DNA from 4 places in the Sphingomonas sp. GW821-FHT09E03 genome. Region 2 is predicted to be linked to each of the others. Evidence: predicted binding sites of a transcription regulator. Region 2 holds the regulator's gene; each other region holds the start of a gene.
What was found. Region 2 encodes LexA, which represses DNA repair genes until DNA is damaged. Its sites were predicted from a motif close to GTTCCNCNCTTGTTCT; they were not measured.
Positions count from the first base shown of each region.

Region 1: uvrA (excinuclease ABC subunit UvrA) is a predicted target of LexA. The motif match lies at 1,817-1,832, and genes of this name have one in related genera.
Region 3: radA (DNA repair protein RadA) is a predicted target of LexA. The motif match lies at 1,474-1,489, and genes of this name have one in related genera.
Region 4: AC07M8_RS01710 (ribonucleoside-diphosphate reductase subunit alpha) is a predicted target of LexA. The motif match lies at 2,308-2,323, and genes of this name have one in related genera.

Region 1 covers NZ_JBWKOS010000006.1:62,118-66,329, forward strand. Annotated here, with positions in the region: gene AC07M8_RS13895 (TadE/TadG family type IV pilus assembly protein) at 1-1,064, opposite strand, end outside; gene AC07M8_RS13900 (hypothetical protein) at 1,337-1,693, opposite strand; gene uvrA (excinuclease ABC subunit UvrA) at 1,840-4,212, shown strand, end outside.
Region 2 covers NZ_JBWKOS010000004.1:257,264-261,475, forward strand. Annotated here, with positions in the region: gene AC07M8_RS11550 (molybdopterin molybdotransferase MoeA) at 7-1,197, shown strand; gene lexA (transcriptional repressor LexA) at 1,268-1,948, shown strand; gene AC07M8_RS11560 (ComEC/Rec2 family competence protein) at 2,247-4,212, opposite strand, start outside.
Region 3 covers NZ_JBWKOS010000001.1:704,439-708,650, reverse strand. Annotated here, with positions in the region: gene radA (DNA repair protein RadA) at 80-1,453, opposite strand; gene AC07M8_RS03740 (ferritin-like domain-containing protein) at 1,707-2,159, shown strand; gene AC07M8_RS03735 (oxygenase MpaB family protein) at 2,191-3,039, shown strand; gene AC07M8_RS03730 (glycosyltransferase family 4 protein) at 3,122-4,212, shown strand, end outside.
Region 4 covers NZ_JBWKOS010000001.1:324,915-329,126, reverse strand. Annotated here, with positions in the region: gene AC07M8_RS01720 (EAL domain-containing protein) at 1-1,097, shown strand, start outside; gene AC07M8_RS01715 (PAS domain-containing protein) at 1,305-2,000, shown strand; gene AC07M8_RS01710 (ribonucleoside-diphosphate reductase subunit alpha) at 2,389-4,212, shown strand, end outside.

The DNA of each region.
Region 1 (4,212 bases), on a different contig from region 2:
AACGTCGGTGAGTTCGCCAGCGCGCTCACGGCCGCCGTCCCGGTCCCTACCTTGGGGTCGAAATACAGGTTGTTGGTGTCGGGGCTGCTCGGCGTGTAATATGTGGTCGCCGTGGTCTGCGGCTGGCCGGTATCCTTGGGCGTCCACAGCGGCGGCATGATCAGCGGCTTGATCGCCGCCATCGTATGGGTCGACGTCGGCTGGGGAAGCTCGCCGGGCAGCACGTTGGTGATGTCATAGGCGCCGGGCTCCGGCTTGCTGGGATCGGCGACCATGTTCGTCACCGTCTCGTCATTGGCGACGCAGCCCTTCCAGCCGATTGTATCTCCCGTTGCCCAGTTGCGGTCGCTGAACCCCGCCAGGGTTTCGATCGGGATGTTCGCGGCCTTGAGCAGCGAGCCAACGTTTACCTGGTTGGTATAGTTGATGATCCCCAACGCCAGGTTCGGCTGTGGATTCTGCGATCCCTGGTACAGCACGTTGATAAAGCCGTGCATCGCGGTCTTGAGCGCGTTGATCTTGGTGGTGCCGTTGATCGAGTCCTGCATCGATCCGGTATTGTCCAGCACCACCATCACCTCCAGCGGGTGCGGCTGGAATTCGGCGTGCGCGGTGACGGACACGGTGTGCGGCCCGATCCCGAAGATGCTCATGAACGTCATCGGCACCAGCCCGACCGCGTTCACCACCGTCTGGCTGACGCCGTTGTTGGTGGTGAAGATCGGGTCCTCCAGCGCCTTGGTACCGCCGATCGGCGGGGTGCCGCCGCCTTGCTGGACGCCCATGTAGCCGTCCGGAAAGTTGTCCCGGAAATAGGCGATCACCTGCTGCTTGCGGCCGTTGGGGTCGCTGTCATCCTTGTTGTCGAAAGCATTGGCGCCGGCCAGCGCCGCCGCGTCGACGCCGGCCTGCATCTGGCTGGTGGTGATGTAGAGCCGGGCAAGGTCGATCGCCGCGCCGATCGAGGCGATCATCGGAAACAGGCCTGCCGCCATCAGCGCCAGCGTCGAGCCGCGCCGGTTGCGGCGCAGCGCGTCGACCGCCAGCACCAGCCTCGCCACCATGGTGCCGCGCGTTCGCGGCGAATTCCCCAACGACACCGTCATCTTGCCCCGCGACGTAATCTTCGCCGCCGGCATTTGACCCGAATCGGTTAATATCCAGTATGGACGTTTTCAGATGGTTGCATCGCTGCTTCCTGGGAGAATGCCGTTATTTCAGCAGTCTGGCCGCCCGAACTGGCTGTGATCAACACGTCCGGGGCGATCATTGTGACCAAATATACGCGTTTGTACGGTGATCTGGCGGCGGGGTGTTTACCAGCCGCCGCCCTGGATCAGGCCTTCTTGCCGAACAGTCGGCCCAGTACCGCGTCGGCCGCCTGGCCCAGCGCATCGGCGATCACCTGCGGGTCCGGTGCCTTGTGCGTCCCGCCCGCGCCCGGCGGCGGCGGCGATGCCGCCGCCTCGGCGCGTGGCTCGCTTGTGGTCTTCGCCTGCGTCCGGTTGCGCGCCACCGCCGCGCTCGCCGCCGCAGCCGCCATGGTCAGCCCCGCCGCGAGCATCTCGCGCCCGTGCGGGCTGTTGGCCTTCTCCAGCAGCGCGCCGCCCACCTCGCGCACCTCCTTGGGCAGCCGGATGCCCAGCACTTCCTTGGGGAGCTTCGCCTTCTTCTGCTTCTTGTCCTTGGCCATGCCGGTGCCTCTCGTTCGTGTGTCGCCAACATAAGACACTGGCGCAGGCTTTCAATTGCTGCCGGGCGCGGGTGCTGGCAGCGGCTCCCGTGCGTTCCTATCTGCCAGACTAGCCTCGCCCCCAGAACAGAAGTAGAACTGCCTCCATGAGCCTCACCAAGATCTCCGTCCGCGGCGCGCGCGAGCACAACCTCAAGGACGTCGACGTCGACATCCCTCGCGATACGTTGACGGTGATCACCGGCCTGTCGGGGTCGGGCAAGTCGAGCCTCGCGTTCGACACCATCTATGCCGAAGGGCAGCGCCGCTACGTCGAGAGCCTCTCGGCCTATGCCCGCCAGTTCCTCGAGCTGATGCAGAAGCCCGATGTCGACCATATCGAGGGGCTCAGCCCCGCGATCTCGATCGAGCAGAAGACCACCAGCCGCAACCCGCGCTCGACGGTGGCGACCGTCACCGAGATCTACGATTACATGCGCCTGCTGTGGGCGCGGGTCGGCGTGCCCTATTCGCCGACCACCGGCGAGCCGATCGCCGCGCAGACGGTCAGCCAGATGGTCGACCGGGTGATGGCGCTGCCCGAGGGCACGCGGCTGTACCTGCTCGCGCCGGTCGTCCGCGGCCGCAAGGGCGAGTATAAGAAGGAGATGCTCGAGTGGCAGAAGGCGGGCTTCACCCGCGTCCGCGTCGACGGCCAGATCCACGAGATCGACGAGGCCCCCGCGCTCGACAAGAAGTATAAGCACGACATCGAGGTGGTGGTCGACCGCCTCGTCGTCCGCCCCACCGAGGGCGACAATTCCATCTCCACCCGCCTCGCGGAGAGCTTCGAGACCGCGCTGAAACTCGCCGACGGCCTCGCCTATGTCGACCCCGCCGACCCGGTCGAGGCGCACACCCCCAAGTCCGAGGTGCTCGGCGACAACGCGCCCCCCGGCCGCATCGTCTTTTCCGAGAAGTTCGCCTGCCCGGTGTCGGGCTTCACCATCGCCGAGATCGAGCCGCGCCTGTTCTCGTTCAACGCCCCCCAGGGCGCCTGCCCGGCGTGCGACGGCCTCGGCGAGAAACTGATCTTCGACGAGGACCTCGTCGTTCCCAATCACGCGCTGTCGATCAAGAAGGGCGCGGTGGTGCCCTGGGCCAAGTCCAACCCGCCGTCGCCTTACTACATGCAGGTGCTAGGCTCCCTCGCGCGCGCCTATGACTTCAGCCTCGACACCCCCTGGGACGATCTCGCCCCCGCGGTCCAGGACACCATCCTCCACGGCACCAAGGGCAAGCCGGTCGTCCTCACGTTCGTGGACGGCAAGAAGAAATACGACGTCAACAAGCCGTTCGAGGGCGTGATCGGCAACCTCAACCGCCGCCTGCTCCAGACCGAGAGCGCGTGGATGCGCGAGGAACTGGCGAAGTATCAGAGCTCGCGCCCCTGCGAGGTCTGCCACGGCGCGCGGCTCAAGCCCGAGGCGCTCGCGGTCAAGATCGCGATGCGCGACATCGCTTATGCCACCCATCTCTCGGTGGTCGACGCGCTCGCCTTCTTCACTGACATGCCCCAGCACCTCGGCGACCAGCAGAATGCGATCGCCGAGCGCATCCTCAAGGAGATCGTCGAGCGCCTCGGCTTCCTCAACAACGTCGGGCTCGATTACCTCAACCTCGATCGCACCTCCGGCACGCTGTCGGGCGGCGAATCGCAGCGCATCCGCCTCGCCAGCCAGATCGGTTCGGGGCTGTCGGGCGTGCTCTACGTGCTCGACGAGCCCTCGATCGGCCTCCACCAGCGCGACAACGACATGCTGCTCGCCACCCTCCGGCGCCTGCGCGACCTCGGCAACACCGTGCTCGTCGTCGAGCATGACGAGGATGCGATCCGCACCGCCGATTATGTGATCGACATGGGGCCGGGCGCCGGCGTCCACGGCGGCGCGATCGTCGCGCAGGGCACGCTCAAGCAGATCCTCAAGAGCAAGACCAGCATCACCGCCGATTACCTCAACGGCACCCGCGAGGTGCCGGTCCCCGCCACCCGCCGCCAGGGCAACGGCCGCGAGATCACCGTCCACAACGCCACCGCCAACAACCTCACCGGCGTCACCGCGTCGATCCCCTTGGGCACCTTCACCTGCATCACCGGCGTCTCGGGCTCGGGCAAGTCGAGCTTCACCATCGACACGCTGTTCGCCGCCGCCGCGCGGACCCTCAACGGCGCCCGCATCCAACAGGGCAAGCACGACAAGATCACCGGCCTCCAGCACCTCGACAAGGTGATCGACATCGACCAGTCGCCGATCGGCCGCACCCCGCGCTCGAACCCGGCGACCTACACCGGCAGCTTCACCCAGATCCGCGACTGGTTCGCCGGCCTCCCCGAGAGCCAGGCGCGCGGCTACAAGCCCGGGCGCTTCTCGTTCAACGTCAAGGGCGGCCGCTGCGAGGCGTGCCAGGGCGATGGCGTGCTCAAGATCGAGATGCACTTCCTCCCCGACGTCTATGTGGAATGCGACGTCTGCCACGGC
Region 2 (4,212 bases):
CAGAGCGTGACCCTGCTCCCCATCGCCGAGGCGCAAGCGCGCCTGTTCGCTCTCGCCACGCCCGTGGCCGCCGAGACCGTGCCGCTCGCCGCCGCCGCGGGCCGCTGGGCCGCCGCGGATGTACTCGCCCGCCGCACCCAGCCCGCGGCCGATCTGTCGGCGATGGACGGCTATGCGATCCGCTTCGCCGATCTTCCCGGCCCCTGGACGCTGGTCGGCGAGAGCGCCGCCGGGCGGCCCTATGCAGGCGGAATCGCTGCGGGGCAGACTGCGCGGATCTTCACCGGCGCGGCGATGCCCGCGGGCGCCGATACGGTGATGGTCCAGGAGGAGGTGAGCCGCGACGGGAATCGCATCCACCTTACCGGCGGAGGCCCGCCGGCGCTCGGCCGCAACACCCGGCAGCGCGGGCTCGATTTCCATGAGGGCGACCGGCTGATCGGCGCCGGCGAGCGGCTTACCCCGGCGCGAATCGCGGTGGCGGCAACCGGCGGGGTGGCGAGCCTCGCAGTCAACCGCCGCGTGCGGGTAGCCTTGGTCGCGACCGGCGACGAACTGGTCCAGCCCGGCGACACCAGCGCGCCGCACGATCCTGCTGCACTGCCAGAATCGAACCGGGCGATGCTGGCGGCGATGCTCGCCGATCTGCCGGTCGACATCGTCGATCTCGGTATCCTTCCAGACGATCTTGCGACGTTGCGCGATGCTTTTGCCGCCGTCGACGCGGACCTCCTCGTCACCACCGGCGGCGCCTCGGTCGGCGACCACGACCTGGTCCGGCCCGCGCTCGAGGCCGCGGGCGGGAGCATCGATTTCTGGCGGATCGCGCTGCGGCCTGGCAAGCCGATGATGGCGGGTCGGCTCGGCGCCACGGTGGTACTCGGCTTACCCGGTAATCCGGTATCCGCCTTCGTCACCGCGATCCTGTTCGTTAAGCCGATGATCGCCCGGCTTGGCGGCGCCACCTACCCGATGCCGCGCAGCAGCACGGCGATTCTCGGCGAGGACCTGCCCGCCAACGGCCCGCGCACCGACTTTCTGCGCGCCGAGATCCGCGACGGTCGAGTCTATGCCTCCACCATCCAGGATAGCTCGATGCTGCTTACCCTGGCGCGGTCGCACTGCCTGATCGTCCGTGCCACGGGAGCATCGCCGGCGGTGGCCGGCGACTCGGCGGAAATCCTCGTCATCGCCTGATCAGCGCGCTTGACGGACGTCAGGGCGTTCCCTAGAAGTTCCGCGTCTGTTCTGGCACGGAAGGACCGCCATGCTCACCCGCAAGCAGCACGAACTCGTCTGCTTCATTCACGATCGCCTTGAAGAGACTGGCGTGTCGCCGTCGTTCGAGGAGATGAAGGAAGCGCTCGACCTCAAGTCGAAATCCGGGGTGCACCGCCTGATCAGCGCGCTCGAGGAACGTGGCTATATCCGCCGCCTGCCCAATCGCGCGAGGGCGCTGGAAGTGGTCAAGATGCCCGAGCGCGGCGACCGCAAGGTAGCGACTCCGGCCACGCCACCGGCCCGCACCAGCAACGTTCGCGCGACGGCCCCGACGCCGGCCAATGACGTGATCGAGATCCCGCTACACGGCCGCATCGCCGCCGGCGTACCAATCGAGGCGTTCGAAGGCAGTTCGATGCTTGCGGTGCCGGCCGCGTTGCTCGGTTCGGGTGAACATTATGCCCTCGAGGTGTCGGGCGATTCGATGGTCGAGGCCGGCATCCTCGATGGCGATTTCGCGCTGATCCGCCGGACGGAAACGGCGCGCGACGGCGAGATCGTGGTGGCGCTGATCGAGGACAGCGAGGCGACGCTCAAATATTTCCGCCGCGAAGGTGCGATGGTCCGGCTTGATCCGGCCAACCGCGCTTATCAGCCGCAGCGCTATGCGCCGTCGCATGTACGGGTGCAGGGTAAGCTGTCGGGAATCCTGCGCCGCTACGATTGAGGGTGGTGGCACGGCCGATGGTTGATCGTGACGAAGTTGATGTAGTGGGGTGACGGAGCGGCAGGCTTGGTGCCCGGTGTCTCTTGAGCCCTGATCGTCGCTAATGCTGCTATCTCTCTAGTGTGCCGAGGCTGACACGATGGGGTAAGTGCGCGGCCAACCACCTCTTTACCCTGTTCTTCATCCTGAGCTTGTTGCAGCATCTATGGCCGACGCGTGCCGCACGCTCGCGAACAGCTCTGACCATGGATCCTGGAACAGGTTCAGGATGATCGGGGTATCCGGGCGGCAGTCGTGGTCACCGTGGACGAGGTGGCGACGAGCGGCGGCGGGGCCAGAATTCATAGTTCGGACGCGCTGGCGCAATGGTCGGCGCCACAAGCCAGGGGTGGCGGTCGCCACGCATGCGGACCGTTGCCACTTTTCCGGTTACCAGCGTTACCGCGACGCCGCCCGTCCGCGCCAGCACTGGCTTGTCGAGCCGCAGCCAGCGCGGCGTGCAGCGGCGCGGCAGCCAGCGCTCGCTGACGACGATATCGGCGCCGGCACAGGCGACGCTCAGATCCTCGGTTGGCACGGGATAGGCACTGCGGGTTGCCATGATCCGCCAGCTCAGGGCGCCGCGATGGGCATCGGTGATGCACAGATCACGGCTGCAGCGTGCCGCGGGCTGGTCGGCGAGCAGCAGCGGCTCGCCATCGACGCCGCCATTCTCGGCGAGCATGCTGCGGGTGTAATCGCCGGCGCGATCGCGGAGCAGCGCCAGCCCCGCGGGGGTGCGGATCGCCAGATGACGCCCGTCGCCAGTAACGAGCAGGTCCGGCGCCGGGGTGGTGAGCGCCCAGAGCGCGCCGGCGGCAAGCGGGGCCAGCCCGAGCGCCCGCCAGCGGGTGCGCCACAGCATCAGCCACAAGCCGCCGCCGATCATCAACCCGAAGGCGGCATCGGGCATCGCCGGCAACGCGACCGCGGCGCCTGGCGCTGCGGCGACGGTGCGCGCGATCCACAGCAGAGCCTGCAGCGCACCTTCGGCAAGCCACCACAGCGGCGCGCCGCCCCCCGCGAGATCGGCAAACAGTGCCAGCGCCTCCAGCGGCATGATCACGAAGGTAGTCAGCGGGATGGCGACGATATTGGCCAGCGCGCCATACAGGCCGGCCTTGTGGAAGTGGAACACGGCGATTGGCATCAGCGCGAGCTCGACGGCAAGCCCGGTGACGAGCAGCGAGGCGGTGCTGCGCGCCAGCGCGCGCGCCCTGCCCTCCTCACGCGCGGCAACCTGCGCCATCACCCATGGATGCTCGTGCAGCGCGACGATCGCGGCGATGGCGGTGAAGGATAGCTGGAAGCTCGGCCCCACCAGCGCCTCGGGCCACAGCAGCAGGACCACCAGCGCCCCCATGGCGAGCAGCCGCAGCGTCATCGCTTCTCGGCCGAGCGCCAGCGCCACCAGCACCAGCAGCGCGGCGACGCAGGAGCGGATCGTCGGCACCTGGCTGCCGGTCAGCAGGGTGTAGCCAATCGCCGCAAGCGCGCCGGCGACGCCCGCCACCACCGGCAGGCGGACCCGCAAGGCCATAATAGGAAACAGCGCCAGTAACCGGGTGACGAGCAACATGGTGGCGGCGACCGCGGCGGTGATGTGGAGACCGCTGACCGACAGCAGATGGGCAAGCCCCGCCCGCCGCATTGCATCGGCATCATCGGTCGCGATCGAGCCTTCGTCGCCGGTGGCGAGCGCCGCCGCGATCCCACCGGCGCTGCCGGGTAGCTGCGCCGTGATGTGACGGGTCAGCGCGGCGCGCAGTCCCGACCCGGAACCACCGGGGGTGATCACCCTGACTGGCGCAAAGCCGCGGCCGGTGGCCCCGATCCCCGCGAACCAGGCGACACGGGCATAATCATAGGCACCGGGCACCGCCGCCGCGGGCGGCGGCATCAGCCGCGCCTGGAGGCTGATCACGGCCTTGGGAGCAAGGCCGCCCGGTACGTCGGCCGCGGCAAGATTGACGCGGAGGCGAGGCGGCAGCGAGGCGTCCGCCGCCGGGGCCAGGGTCAACCGGACGAGCTCGCGCGCGGCGAGCGGCTCGATACCGAGGACCTTGGCCGTGAAGGTGGCGATCACCGGGCGGGCGAGCACCGGCGCCGCCACGCGATCGGCGCGCCACCAGACCAGCCCGATGCCAAGCGCGACGGTCAACGCCGCGACCGCGAGTGCCCGTGCCGCGCGACCATGGCGCCCGATTGCCAGCCCGCCGAGCCCG
Region 3 (4,212 bases), on a different contig from region 2:
CCCAGCGCAAGCTGGGTGACGATGGAGGAGCAGGAGCACCAGCGCCGCCCAAGCCGTCGCCCCAGCCCCAGCCCCAGCCTCACCCCCGCCCGAGCATATGATCCACGAACTGCGCCAGCGAGCGGAACCCCGACAGCCGCAGCGGCCCTTCGTCTTTGGCCATGCCGATCGGCACCATTGCCCGCTCGAAGCCGAGCTTGCCCGCTTCCTTCAAGCGCAGCGGCCCATGCGCCACCGGCCGCACCTCGCCTGACAGCGCGACCTCGCCGAACGCCACCGAATCCACCGGCATCGGCCGCTCCGACAAAGCCGAGATCAGCGCCGCCGCCACTGCGAGATCCGCCGCCGGGTCCTGCACCTTGTAGCCGCCCGAGACGTTGAGATAGACCTCGCACGCCGAGAAGGAGAGCCCGCAGCGTGCCTCGAGCACCGCGAGGATCATCGCCAGCCGGCCCGAATCCCAGCCCACCACCGCGCGCCGCGGCGTCGCCCCGCTCGCCAGCCGCACGGTCAGCGCCTGGATCTCGACCAGCACCGGCCGCGTGCCTTCCAGCGCCGGGAACACCGTGGTTCCCGTCACGCCCTCGTCGCGGTGGGTGAGGAACAGCGCCGACGGGTTGGCGACCTCGGTCAGTCCCTCGGTCTGCATCGAGAACACGCCGATCTCGTCGGTACCGCCGAACCGGTTCTTGATCGCGCGCAGGATGCGATACTGGTGGCTGCGCTCGCCCTCGAAGCTCAGCACGGTATCGACCATATGCTCGAGCACGCGCGGCCCGGCGATGCTGCCGTCCTTGGTGACATGGCCGACCAGCACCACCGCGGTGCCGCGCTCCTTGGCGAAGCGGATGAACTCCTGCGACGACGCGCGCACCTGGCTCACCGTGCCGGGGGCGCCTTCGATCAGGTCGGAGTGCATGGTCTGGATCGAATCGATGATCAGCAACGCCGGCGGCGCGGCGAGCCCCAGGGTGGTGAGGATGTCGCGCGTCGAGGTCGCCGAGGCGAGCTGCACCGGCGCATGGCCGAGCCCCAGCCGCCGCGCGCGCAGCCGCACCTGGTCGGCCGCTTCCTCGCCCGAGACATAGGCGACGCTCATCCCCGCCAGCGCCATCTTTGCCGCCGCCTGGAGTAGCAGCGTCGACTTGCCAATTCCCGGATCGCCGCCGATCAGGATCGCCGATCCTTCGACGAAGCCGCCGCCGAGCGCGCGGTCGAGCTCGGCGATCCCGGTCGTCATCCGCTCTGGCAGCGCGATCTCGGCATCAAGCCCGACGAGCTGCAGCGCCCGCCCGCCCGATTGCAGGTTATGCTTGGCGTGGAACGGCGTCGCCGCGGTATTGGCCTCTTCCACCAGCGTGTTCCACTCGGCACAATCGGCGCACTGCCCCTGCCACCGCGACGCCACCGACCCACAGGCCTGGCACACATAACGCTTCTGGATCTTCGCCATCCCGCCCCCCTAGCAGAAGCGGAACGATAGGGGAACAGAGCTGGAAAAAGTCCGTCTCCTCGGCGGCCGGAACCCCGCCGGATTAGCCTGGGCGGTCGAAGCAGAAGAGCACCCAAGCCACCGAATCGACAAGATCAAGCGCACTTATCGTTGACGATCCGGTAACCATCAAAGTGTCGTCCGTCTTTCTCGTAAGCAACGATCCGAGCCGCACCACGTTGTCCCCGGGTATCTTCACACCAGGAGAAGCATCGTGTCGAACAATCACGCCGTATCGAAGCTCGATGACCTGATCGTCACCACGATCGACAGCATCAAGGGTTATGACCATTCGGCCGAACACGCCAAGGACAGCGCGTTCGCGTCGTTCTTCGCGGACATGGCGCAGGAGCGACGCCAGGTCGTGGCGCTGCTCCAGGACGAAAGCCGCCGCCTCGGCGGCACCCCGGCCGATTACGGCTCCGCGGCCGCGACCATCCATCGCCGCGTCGAGGATCTGCGCCGCGTGCTCGGCGGCGGCGACACCGCGCTCGCCAGCGAGGTCGAGCGCGGCGAGGATTACCTCAAGGAGGAGTTCGAGCGCACCCTCGACGATGCCAAGATGGAGCCTGCCACCCAGGGCGTGATCCGCGACGCCTATCAGTCGGTGCTGCGCGGCCACGATCGCGCCCGCGAGCTCAAGCACGGGCTGCGCGCCGCGGCCTGATGGCCATGCTGTCTCGGGTCGGGGCGCGGCGATGAGCCTCGCCCTGGCCGAGCTGATGCGCCCGCCCGCCGGGCTGGCGTTGGATTTCAGCCAGCCGCCCGGCGAGCCCGCCTTGGTCGGCGCCGATTCGATATCGTGGCGGGTGTTCCGCAACCCGGTGTCGCTGTTCGTCGGCGGCGTCGCCGCGGTGCTGCTCGAGCTCGCCGAGCCATCGGTCTGTGCAGGCGTCTGGGATCACAGCAGCTTCCGCCGTGATCCGGGAATGCGCCTGCGCCGCACCGGCTTTGCCGCGATGGTCACCGTGTATGGGCCGCGCACCGCCGCCGAGGCGATGATCGCGCGGGTGGTGCGCATGCACGGCAAGGTCTCGGGTACCGATGCCGCCGGCCAGGCCTATCACGCCAACGATCCGCGCCTGCTCGACTGGGTTCAGGCGACCGCGAGCTTCGGCTTTGTCGAGGCGTACAGCCGCTTCGCCGAGCCGCTGTCGCCGGCGGAGAGATCCACCGCCTTTGCCGAGGCCGCACCCGCCGCGCTTCTCTACGGCGCCACCGGGGCGCCGCGATCCTGGCCGGAATGGGAGGCGCTGCTCGCGCGCACCGCGCCGACGCTGACCGGCACGCCCGTGCTCGCCGATTTCCTTGACATCATGACGCAGGCGCCGATCCTGCCCGCCCCGCTGCGCTGGCTCCAGCGCCTGCTCGTCCGTGCCGCGGTGGAGATGATCCCGCCGCCGGTCCACGCTCTGCCCCAGCTGGATGGCCGCGGCCTCCGCCGCGGCGAGGAACGGCTGGTCCGCCTGCTCGGCAGCGCCGCCCGTTATCTGCCGATGGGCTCTCTGCCACCCGGCCAGGCGGCCCGGCGCGTCGCCGCGCACTGATCGCGGCGCATTGCCAATCGCCGCCGCAAGCGGTTCGCAATGATGGCCCTGCCGCCCTTGCCCCGCTATGGCGCCGCTCGACATGAATCCGAAGGACATCCGCCTCGCCCTGTTCAGCGGCAATTACAATTACACGCGGGATGGCGCCAACCAGGCGCTGAACCTGCTGGTGGCGCATCTCCTCGCCGCCGGCGTCGCCGTGCGCGTCTATTCGCCGACGATCGATCCCCCCGCCTTCCCGCCGGTCGGCGATCTCGTCTCGGTGCCTGCGGTGCCGATGCCGGGCGGCCGCACCGAATATCGGCTCGGCCGCTATCTGCCGCGTGCGGTGCGCGACGATCTCGAGCGGTTCGCGCCGACGATCGTCCACGTCTCGGCGCCGGACCTGCTCAACCATGGCGCGGTCACCTGGGCGCGCCGCCACGGCGTGCCCTCGGTCGCCTCGCTGCACACCCGGTTCGAAACCTATCCGCGCTATTACGGCATCGGCTTCGTCGAGCCCGCGCTCCAGTGGATGCTGACCCGCTTCTACAATCGCGTCGATCGCGTCCTCGTCCCCAGCCCCTCGATTGCGACGCTGCTGCGCGCCTGGGGCGTCATCACCCCGATCGGCATCTGGTCGCGCGGGATCAACCACGATCGCTTCAAGCCGGCGCGGCGCAGCCTGGAATGGCGCCGCAGCCTCGGCATCGCCGACGGCGAGGTCGCGGTCGGCTTTCTTGGCCGCTTGGTGAAGGAAAAGGGCCTGGACGTGTTCGCCCGCGTCATTGACCAGCTGCGACGCCGCGGCGTCGCGCACAAGGTGCTGGTGGTCGGGAAGGGCCCGGCGCAGGACTGGTTCGCCGCGCAGGCGCCCGAGGCGATCTTCGCCGGCTTCCAGTCGGGTGACGACCTCGGCCGCGCCGTCGCCTCGATGGACGTGTTCTTCAATCCGTCGGTCACCGAGACCTTCGGCAACGTCACCACCGAGGCGATGGCCGCCGGTGTCCCCGTGGTTGCGGCGCGCGCGACCGGCGCGGTCGATCTGATCGAGGACGGCGTCACCGGCTATCTGGTCGAACCCACCGATATCGCCGGCTATGCCGATGCGATCGCCCGCATCGTCGCCGATCCGCAGCTCAAAGCCAGCATGGGTGCCGCCGGCCATGCCGACGCCGCCGGTTATCTGTGGGA
Region 4 (4,212 bases), on a different contig from region 2:
AGATGCTCGCCGGCGCCAAGAGCCGCAAGCAGTTGGAAGACGACATCCGCACCGCGCTCGCGGATGGCAGCTTCCATCTCGTCTACCAGCCGGTGGTCTCCACCCGCGATACCGAGATCGTCGGCTATGAGGCGCTGCTGCGCTGGGATCATCCGACGCGGGGCCCCGTATCGCCATCCGATTTCATCCCGGTCGCCGAGGAATGCGGGATGATCGAGGCGCTCGGCGAATGGGCCCTGCGCACCGCGTGCCACGAGGCGGCGAGCTGGCCGCGCGCGGTGCGGGTCGCGGTCAACGTCTCGCCGATCCAGTTCGCCAATCCGGCGCTGCCGGCGCTGGTCACGTCGGCGCTCGCCAGCGCCGGCCTGCCGCCACGCCGGCTGGAGCTCGAGATCACCGAGGGTGTGTTCCTCGACGAGACGCAATCATCCGACGCGATGTTCAAGGCGCTTAAGGGCATCGGCGTCCGCCTCGCGCTCGACGATTTCGGCACCGGCTATTCCAGCCTCGGCTATCTGCGCACCGCGCCGTTCGACAAGATCAAGATCGACCAGTCCTTCGTGCGCGGTGCCGCCCAGCCAGGCAACCGCAACGCCGCGATCATCAAGGCGATCGTCACCCTCGCCGATACGCTCGATATGGAGACTACCGCCGAAGGCGTCGAGATCCAGGACGAGATCGATCTGGTTCGCGCGCTGGGGTGCAGCCATATCCAAGGCTTCGTCTATGGCCGCGGCATTCGCGCCGAGGCCGTCGCCGCGCAGCTCGGCGGGGATGGCACCGTGGCCGCCACCGGCCACAAGATCAGCCGCGCGCCGCGCACCAAGATGCTGCGCTCGGCGCGGATCACGATCGGTGACGCCGAGGGCGACGTGCGCATTCGCGACATTTCGGCAACCGGCGCGATGATCGACGGCATCGCGATCGACGGTAATGCCGCCGGGCTCGACGTCCAGATCGAGCTGCTCGAGAACCAGATGTTCTCGGCGCGGATCGCCTGGGCGGCGGGCGGCCGCGCGGGGCTGGAGTTTGCGGAGGGCTTCAATCTCGAGCGCCTCAATCAGCAACCCGGCCGGATCATGCGCCGGGCCAGCTGAACCCGATTCCGGCGACGCCGGCAGCATGCTCCCGCGATTGTCAAATGCCGTCTAAGTTCGTCTTAATCGGCGATGAATTGCAGATCGGTACTTGATCCAATTTGGATTCTGGTATTCCCTTGTTGCAGCCATGGGAGTGGCCTCGACAATCGCTCACCGACCTCGGCGTCGTCGGTGGGCACGACAGGTTGGCAAGTGAGGGCTGAAATGGACAAGACGTCGCGGGTCGAGATCGACAGTCGCGGGACGATCGTTCGAGTGGACCCATCCTTTTGCGCGATGATGCGCGATACGCCCGATCGCCTGATCGGCACCCCTATGCTGATCCTCACCGCGCCTGCCGATCACGTCAAATGCACCTCGTTGTTCGTGCGGCTGGTCGATCAGGGTGTCGCCTTCGCCACGGTCAAGCGACTGATCCGCCGTGACATGTCGCACATCTGGATCTTCAGCCGCGGCGAGGAGACGGCGGGGGAGAATGGCGAGCGCCGCTTCACGCTGTCGATCCGCGAAAGCGCGGCGCCGGTGCCGCGGCGCGATCCGGGCAAGCTGCTCCACGCCACTCGCTTCATGATCGCGGCCCGCCGCCAACGCCGAGCGATCTTTTCAAGCCCGCTGTTCACCGATCACGCCTGGGACATGATCAGCCTCGCCTATGTCGCCGAGGCCGAGGGCACGGTGCTGACCGTGGCCGATCTCGCTGCCGAAACCGGCCTCACCACCGCCAGCCTGTTGCGCTGGGTCCAGGCCTTGCGCGCCGAGGAGCTGCTCGAGGTCGAAGGCGACGATCGCGCCGCGCAGGATATGTCGATCCGGCTATCGGCCCTGGGTCATCGCAAGTTCGAGGAGCATATCGGCAAGCTGGTGAACTGGGAGCCGGACAAGGACGTGCTCGTCAGCTGATCGCCACCCCCAGCCGCTGGTGGCCGCGACGCCGGTCGTCGCGACCGCCACAAAATATTTTCGTTCCCGCCCCGTTCTCTTGCGGATCGCGTAAGCCGCAGAAGTCCGCGCGTCGCCCGGCGTGCTGCGCGGCCTGGGTCGGCGTCACCCCTGCCCGGCACCTGCCCAGTCGCATTAACTTCTTGCGGCCCGCGCGGCTTTGCCACAATTTGTAGCGGTAGAACTCGGGAGTGAGCCCTACTGCTGGTAAGAACAGGCTGCACCCCGGTGGCGCGGCAGCGAACGATGCGCGCATGGCGCTGAAAATGTTCGCATTTTGTTCTGCACCAATGGTAGCATCGGGCCCGCCGCCGATTCGAACGGACCGGGAACGAAGTGGAGCGTTTCGATGGATTTCAGGGATATGCAGGACAGCGCCATGAACACTGATACGATCGACGCCTCCGCGGCGCCCGCCTCCACCGCCGCCGCGCCCGAGCATGACAGCAAGGCAATCCGCCCGCAGCCCTATCCGGTCGAGGTTGATCACAGCCGCGACGCGCTGCTCACCGATTTCGGCAAGGATACGCTCAACGATCGCTATTTGCTGCCTGGCGAGAACTATCAGGACCTCTTCGTCCGCGTCGCCTCCGCCTACGCCGACAACGCCGCCCACGCGCAGCGGCTTTATGACTATATTTCAAAGCTTTGGTTCATGCCGGCGACCCCGGTGCTGTCGAACGGCGGCACCGGCCGCGGCCTGCCGATCTCCTGCTACCTCAATTCGGTGCCCGACAGCCTCAACGGCATCGTCGACACCTGGAACGAGAATGTCTGGCTCGCCTCGCGCGGCGGCGGCATCGGCACCTATTGGGGCAACGTCCGCGGCATCGGCGAGCCGGTCGGGCTCAACGGCAAGACCAGCGGCATCATCCCCTTTGTCCGGGTCATGGACAGCCTGACGCTCGCGATCAGCCAGGGTTCGCTGCGCCGCGGGTCGGCAGCCTGTTATCTCGACATCTCGCACCCCGAGATCGAGGAATTCCTCGAGATCCGCAAACCCAGCGGCGACTTCAACCGCAAGGCCTTGAACCTCCACCACGGCGTGCTGCTCACCGATGCCTTTATGGAGGCCGTCCGCGATGGCGCCGAGTGGAACCTGCTCAGCCCCAAGGACGGCGCGGTCCGCGCCACGCTCGACGCGCGCTCGCTGTTCCAGAAGCTCGTCGAGACCCGCCTGCAGACCGGCGAGCCCTACATCGTCTTCGCCGATCACGTGAACAAGGCGATGCCGGCGCACCATCGCGAGCTCGGCCTCAAGGTGTCGACCTCCAACCTCTGCTCCGAAATCACCCTGCCGACGGGGCGCGATCATCTCGGCAACGATCGCACCGCGGTCTGCTGCCTGTCATCGCTCAACCTCGAGACCTGGGATCAGTGGAAGGACGACAAGCTGTTCATCGAGGACGTGATGCGCTTCCTCGACAATGTCCTCCAGGATTATATCGATCGCCACGAGCCGGGCATGGAGCGCGCCGCTTACTCCGCTGGCCGCGAGCGCTCGGTGGGCCTCGGCGTGATGGGCTTCCACTCCTTCCTCCAGGCGCGCGGGCTGCCGTTCGAGGGCGCGATGGCCAAGTCGTGGAACCTCAGGATGTTCAAGCACATCAGCGCGCAGGCCAACCAGGCGTCGATGACGCTCGCCGCCGAGCGCGGGCCGTGCCCCGATGCCGCCGACGTCGGCGCGATGGAGCGGTTCAGCTGCAAGATGGCGATCGCGCCGACCGCGTCGATCTCGATCATCTGCGGCGGCACCTCGGCGTGCATCGAGCCGATCCCCGCCAACATCTACACTCACAAGACGCTGTCGGGCAGCTTCTCGGTCAAGAACCCGTATCTCGAGAAGCTGCTCAACGAGAAGAGCAAGAACTCGGATGCGGTGTGGAACTCGATCCTCGAGCAGGGCGGCTCGGTCCAGCACCTCGACGTCCTCTCGGCCGAGGAAAAGGATTGCTACAAGACCAGCTTCGAGATCGACCAGCGCTGGCTGCTCGAGCTCGCCGGCGATCGCACCCCGTTCATCGACCAGGCGCAGTCGCTCAACCTGTTCATCCCCGCCGATGTCGAGAAATGGGACCTGCTGATGCTCCACTTCCGCGCCTGGGAGCTCGGCATCAAGTCGCTCTATTACCTGCGGTCGAAGTCGGTCCAGCGCGCCGGTTTCGCCGGCTCA